Regions from separate parts of the Candidatus Pantoea rara genome, predicted to be linked through region 1. Evidence: predicted binding sites of a transcription regulator. Region 1 holds the regulator's gene; each other region holds the start of a gene.
The links. Region 1 encodes LexA, which represses DNA repair genes until DNA is damaged. Its sites were predicted from a motif close to TNCTGTATGTACATACAGNA; they were not measured.

Region 1 (2,268 bases):
GATGATGCCGCAGACACTGTGCACGTAAAGTCAGTAAGTCAGCCTTCGAATCGTAAGGCAAAACATACATAATAGGTCGGGTCGGATCCAGACCATGTTCAGACACGGGATCGGCCGGAATGGCCTTACTTTTTACCAAAAAGGAGAGTGGTAAATTAAGTAATTTGTAATAGAGTTTACGCCAACCTGACATAGACAACATGAAGCCTCTTGTTAGCAAAGCGCCGCAAGCATATCAGAAAGCGCAGCGAAGATCTGTGGTGGTGCCAATTGCACGCAGCCCAGACATTGACGTCAATCCGATGAAAGGGTTCCCACATCATGGCAAATAATGCCACCGGACTTATCAGAATAGTAAAAGCCGCAGGCTACTCATGGCAGGGACTGCGAGCCGCCTGGCAACATGAAGCGGCGTTTCGGCAGGAAGCGCTGGCTGCACTGGCCGCTATTATTATCGCGTGCTGGCTGGATGTCGATGTGATCGCCCGCATCCTTATGATTGGGGTGGTGGTGCTGGTGGTCATTGTCGAAATCCTCAATAGCGCCATTGAAGCGGTGGTCGATCGCATCGGTCAGGAGCATCATCCGCTGGCGGGCCGCGCAAAAGACATGGGCTCGGCAGCGGTGCTGATCAGCATCATACTGGCCCTGTTTGTCTGGGTCGCGCTGCTCTGGACACATTTGCGATAGCCCTTCCACAACGCGCCTGAGGGCGCGTTTTACCTGACAATCGGTTTCCATTTCGCCAATACCTGTATATACTCACAGCGACTGTATAAACAACCAGGGGGCGGGATGAAAGCATTAACCAGCAGGCAGCAGCAGGTCTATGACCTGATTCGCGACCATATTTCTTCAACGGGCATGCCGCCTACGCGTGCAGAGATTGCCGCGCAGCTGGGCTTCCGTTCGCCAAATGCGGCAGAAGAGCATCTGAAAGCGCTGGCGCGCAAAGGCGTCATCGAGATCGTTTCTGGTGCTTCGCGCGGCATTCGTCTGTTAATGGAAGAAGAAGCCTCTGAAGGGCTGCCACTGATTGGCCGTGTTGCAGCCGGTGAGCCGATCATGGCGCAGGAACATATCGAAACCCATTACAAGGTCGATCCAGGCCTGTTCAAACCATCTGCTGACTTCCTGCTGCGCGTCAGCGGAATGTCTATGAAAGATATCGGGATTATGGATGGCGACCTGCTCGCGGTACATAAAACCCAGGATGTGCGCAACGGCCAGGTTGTTGTTGCCCGCATTGATGATGAAGTCACCGTTAAACGCTGGAAAAAGCAGGGTGCTATCGTGCACCTTTTGCCTGAAAACAGTGATTTCGACCCGATTGTTGTCGATACCCGTGCTCAGTCGCTGACTATTGAAGGTCTGGCGGTTGGCGTGGTCCGTAACGGCGAGTGGCTCTGATTCTGAGGGCTGCGTGCATTCGCCTTTTCTGATGCTATTCTGTCTGCCCTAATTTTGTCGCCTGCTTTACTGCAGCGACACTGAGCACGGAACGGCGAATGCGCTTTGTCACGGCAACGGATAAAAATCTCTGGCGGCTTGCGCTGCCGATGATCCTTTCAAATATCACCGTTCCCTTACTGGGGGTGGTCGATACTGCAGTTATTGGTCATCTCGACAGCCCTGTCTATCTTGGCGGGGTTGCGGTCGGGACAACAGTGACCAGCTTCCTGTTTATGCTGCTGCTTTTCCTTCGAATGAGTACCACTGGCCTTACGGCACAGGCGTTTGGTGCGGGCGATAAAACCGCTCTGGCACGTGCACTGGCACAGCCGCTGATCATTGCGTTGCTGGCAGGTGTCCTGTTCATCGCTTTACGTTATCCGATTATCCAGCTGGCGACCCACCTGGTTGGTGGCAATCCCGATGTTCTTGAACAGGCGGCACTGTTTATTCAGATTCGCTGGCTCAGTGCGCCTGCAACCCTGGCAAACCTGGTGATTCTGGGCTGGCTGCTGGGCGTGCAGTATGCCCGCGCGCCGGTGATCCTGCTGGTGGTGGGCAATCTGGTTAACATCGTGCTCGATCTCTGGCTGGTGATGGGGTTGCACTGGGGTGTCGCGGGTGCGGCAACCGCCACGGCGCTGGCGGAGTACATCACGCTGGGCGTCGGCGGTATTATGGTCTGGCGGGTGTTAAAGCTGCGCGGTATTACGTTTAATCTGCTGAAGCAGAGCTGGCGCGGTGACAGCGGCCGGCTGCTGCGCCTCAACCGGGATATCATGCTGCGCTCTCTGATGCTGCAGCTCTGTTTTGCCT
Region 2 (2,268 bases), 940 kb from region 1:
GGATTCAGCGCCTGCGCGGTAATGTTCAGCAGCTCGCGCAGCTCATCGCAGTGCGCCTTAAGCCGTTCGGGATTCGCCAACGGTGGTGGCGATTTTGGCCGCATTTGCGTCATGATGCTCTCAACCAGCTTAATAAACAGGTCGAGCTGCAGGCTGCTCCAGCCCGGCGTAATATCGGCGCTCATCTCCAGCGCATCGCGGGCCACTTCGGGCAGGTGATGCCCTTCATCCAGCACCAGCATCAGGTTTTTGGCCGGTGGCAGCACCGACTCATTCTCCATCGCCGCCATCACCAGCGCATGGTTCGCCACCACCACATCCACCTGCTCGATCTCGCGTCGTGCCACAAAGAACGGGCATTCACGATACCAGTGGCAGTGCGCACCCAGGCAGCTTGCCTTATCGGTAGAGAGGCGCTGCCACAGGCTGTCGCTGACGTTCTCTTCGCTGTGATCGCGCAGGCCATCCCACTGATAGCGGTCCAGGGATTTTTGTAAGCGCCCACACTGCGTCTGTTCCTCTTTGGTGCTGCTGACCGCATCATCGTCCAGATAGAGCAGCAGATCGCCCTGCTGATCGGCGTCGGCTGCCATCGCCGCCAGATTGCGCGGACAGACATAGCGCCCGCGGCCAAAGGCAGCAGTAAAGGTGAGGTCGGGGATGATTTTCTTCAGCAGCGGCAGATCTTTGGTGAAAATTTGATCCTGCAGCGCCACGTTAGCGGTGCTGATCACCAGCTGCTTTTCCTGGGCGCGGCTGGCCGCGATGCCCGGAATCAGATAAGAGAGAGTTTTACCCACGCCGGTCGGCGCTTCGACCGCCAGGTGGCGTGAATCGTCGCCCGCCAGGCATTTTGCCACTTCAGCAATCATCTGGCGCTGCGGTGCACGCGGGATGAAATCAGGCACCTGCTCCTGAAGCGCTTTATACCATTGCGCTATCTGGCTTTTTACTGCGGCTGTCAGGGCCATGATTTGCTTTACCACACCGAAAATATGGCCTGTATTTTTACACAGTATCCCGGCGGCGTCAGCTTTCGCGCCGAATTTTTCGAACGCTGTCGTAAATTTCAGCGGTTGCCTGGCGGCAGCGCTCTACGCCAGGACTTTGTACATAAAGGTGGTGGCATCCAGCACGCCTGCCGTGGATTCCGCATAAAACGGGATCGACCCCGCCACCTGCCAGCCCAGAGAACGGTAAAGCTCGCTGGCAACATCGCCGCTGCGCGTATCCAGCACCAGCAGGGTTTTGCCCTGCGCACGCGCGCGCTGCTCAGCATGCTGCATCAGCTCACGGGCGATCCCCTGACGGCGCGCCTGCGGATGCACCAGCAATTTACTGATTTCCGCCCGGTGGCGACCATTGGGCATGGCGCTGCAACTCATCATAACCGTCGCCACGATACGTCCATGCTGACGCGCGACGATTAACTCGCTGTCGCCGTCTGTGATGCTGGCGATCCGCTGCTGCCAGAATCGCGTCATCACCTGAATCTCCTGAGCATCAATGAACCCGACGCTGGCCCCGTCTTCCACACAGCCCTGTAAAACATCGGTCAGTTCGGCCAGATACCGTTGTGCCTGTGTGCCGCTAAGGTTTGCGTATTCGATCATGGTTTCGCCACCACCAATAAATAGCGCGCGCCGTCGGTCAGGTGCGCCTCAAAAGCCGACTTTCCAGTCAGATGAAAACGTAAGCAGTCGCCTGGCTGCAACGTCCACTCCTGAGACCCCATCGTAATGGTGAGTCCCCCGTCACGCAGCCAGATATGCTGCTCCAGCCCCTGGATGGGGGGCGCATCGTAATCGATACGCGCACCAGGACGTAACCTGCCCTCGACCAGTTCGCATCTAAAATGAAGTGCGGGTGGTGAAATATTCCGGCGAATAAATCCGCTGGCCTTATCCTGCCATACCGGCTGCTGCTCCTGTGTGACCAGCAGACTGGACTCTTCCTCCACTTCACTGAGCAGGCGCGACATGGTTAATCCGTAGGCCGCACACAGACGATTAAGCAGTGCAGCAGTAGGACTGGTCTCGCTTCGCTCAATGCGCGATAATGACGCGCGACTGATACCCGTGGCGACAGAAAGTTCATCCAGCGACCAGCCACGTTGCAGGCGTAATTCTGCCAGCCTCACCGCCAGTCGTTGCTCAGTATTCAGCTCCGGCATTGTGATTTCTCATACTTGGGAAATATTCTCTTAAATGAGATATAGCTGAGAAAGGACGTATCAGTCAAGTTGTACATTGAGAAATGTATTGTACA
Region 3 (2,268 bases), 1.1 Mb from region 1:
AGCTACGTGAGTCGGCTTTTCAACTACTTTGCTCTAACCACTCTTTCCTGAGTTACATTTCTGCGCTGGGTGCGCACCGCGATAAAATTACCGCGCCGGAACTGCTGGCCTTGCTGGATGATACGGTTTGCTACGTTGAGGATGTGCTCCAGACTGACGTGGTCAGCGATGAACATGTAGAGACAATGCGCCAGCTGCTGGCCCAGCGCATCAGCCAGCTGGCAGCTGATGCGGATACGCGTGCGCCGCTGGTGCTACAGCAACTCGGTCTGCTGGTGGCCTTAATGCCGGATGTGGCTCGCCTGCGCCGCACGCTCATTACTGATTAACCTTCGCCGCCTCTCGGGTCTGGGTTAGATAAAAGCGTGCGCTGGAACCACGCATTCAGCTCAGCCCGGGTGGCCAGCGGTAGCGCGGCGGCATGATGGCCCGTAATCGCTCCCTGCAGCGCAAGTAATGTCTGAAACCCAACGTGCTGGTTGATTGCTTTCAGCTTCAGCCAGCACTGTTTAGCCCCCATTTGATAGAGATGATTGACGCTCATGACGCCAGCCTCGTACAGCATCATCTCCATTCGTACGCTGAGATTTGGCAGATCTTTCAACCGCGGAGAGGATTGTCTGTCCTGTAACTCCAGTTGCGCCGTTTCTAAAGAGGCGGCTGAGAGCGCCAGCAGATGATCAGAATCGCACCATAATGCCTCATCGACCCGATAATAGTTGAGGCTCACCAGTTTACCTCTCTTGCGAAAAATCAGGGGTTGTAGTGGACGATCGGTAATGTATTCCCGCAAAGGTTCACTGGCGCGCAGGTAGAGTTCATCTTTATTTATTAAGGCAAAAACCACACTTTCAACAGCCAGCGCATATCCCCCAAACTGGGTGCGGGACTCTATGGTTCCCAACGGGGCCAGGTGCGCTCTTGAGCGCTCTACGACCGGATTCACCTTTTTCATTGCACCACCTCCATGTAAGAAATATCTCGTAAATTACCTTGGGTATCAGGTAATTAGAAGATAGAAAAAAGTGTCTGTGGGTTCAATGAATAAATAGTGCTTCTACTAATCTTGTCGCGTTTTTGCGAGACGTTTTCAGAAATTTGGGTTGATCTTTATCCAGGATGACAGTACTGTATATTCATACAGTCCACTGCTGGTGATTAACTTATGCGAACACAACATCCTAATAATGCACGCTATGCTCATCATTATGCGTCCTCTTCCGTTCCGGCCTCTCAGGGTGGTGGAATTACTGAGTTACGTTACAGCGAGCAGCCCGGTATGATGCAGATGATGCTGTTGCCGTTATTGCAGCAGCTTAGTCAGCAGTCTCGCTGGCAATTGTGGTTAACCCCAGCGCATAAACTGAATCGCGCCTGGCTGCAGGAATCGGGATTACCACTGGATAAAAGTATGCATATCGCCGATTCTGAACGTCTGAACGCTGTTGAAGCGATGGTCAAGGCGTTGCGTACAGGAAATTACAGTGTGGTTCTGGCGTGGATTCCGTACGAATTAGATGAAGATGAAAGACGTCAACTCGAAAATGCGGCAGCTGAGGGAGAAGCGTTGGGTTTGATTTTGCGGGCAAGCGGGACATCGGAAGCGCCTCTCAGACCGCAAAGTGCGATAAAAATTCAGTCGGATTTGTTTCATTAAGTAAAAATCAGAAGTTTCCCAAGCTATTTTTCTTATCTGTTGCCGCTAAACCACTGATTCTGTTAGTTCGAGCTGTGACAATGGTTTAGCAGGTTTTTAGGCCTTATTGCCACAACATTACGGCCACTCTAATTGTTAGAAATTATGTATAAATCGCTGTTTCTTTACAGAAGCGCCTCATATCATACTTGTAAGTTTCCAATCTCGTTGTAGACTTTAGCTCGCCAGGGTGCTCAATAACCTCCGTTTTTTGCGGTAGAGTCATAAGCGAGCGTTTTGACCCGGCGAAGGATTTAAACCAAGAGCAACCTTTTTGCTCATTGCCTATTTGGATGATAACGAGGCGCAAAATGAAAAAGACAGCTATCGCAATTGCAGTGGCACTGGCTGGCTTCGCTACCGTAGCGCAGGCCGCTCCGAAAGATAACACCTGGTATACCGGTGCTAAACTGGGCTGGTCTCAGTATCACGACACTGGTTACTACGGTAACGGTTACGAGAACAATGACGGTCCAACTCATGAAAGCCAGCTGGGCGCAGGTGCGTTCGTTGGTTATCAGGCAAACCCATACCTGGGCTTCGAGATGGGCTATGACTGGCTGGGCCGCATG

Region 2: a site for LexA is predicted at 999-1,018, ahead of dinG (ATP-dependent DNA helicase DinG). Genes of this name have one in related genera too.
Region 3: a site for LexA is predicted at 1,127-1,146, ahead of sulA (SOS-induced cell division inhibitor SulA). Genes of this name have one in related genera too.

Annotation. Positions count from the first base shown of each region.
Region 1 is NZ_CP194942.1:3,698,568-3,700,835, reverse strand. Features, by position in the region: gene plsB (glycerol-3-phosphate 1-O-acyltransferase PlsB) at 1-193, opposite strand, end outside; gene ACR8BF_RS17485 (diacylglycerol kinase) at 322-690, shown strand; gene lexA (transcriptional repressor LexA) at 796-1,410, shown strand; gene dinF (MATE family efflux transporter DinF) at 1,509-2,268, shown strand, end outside.
Region 2 is NZ_CP194942.1:2,762,605-2,764,872, forward strand. Features, by position in the region: gene dinG (ATP-dependent DNA helicase DinG) at 1-971, opposite strand, end outside; gene ACR8BF_RS13135 (GNAT family N-acetyltransferase) at 1,095-1,613, opposite strand; gene ACR8BF_RS13140 (helix-turn-helix domain-containing protein) at 1,610-2,173, opposite strand.
Region 3 is NZ_CP194942.1:2,606,743-2,609,010, forward strand. Features, by position in the region: gene yccS (YccS family putative transporter) at 1-329, shown strand, start outside; gene ACR8BF_RS12465 (TfoX/Sxy family DNA transformation protein) at 326-955, opposite strand; gene sulA (SOS-induced cell division inhibitor SulA) at 1,166-1,657, shown strand; gene ompA (porin OmpA) at 2,008-2,268, shown strand, end outside.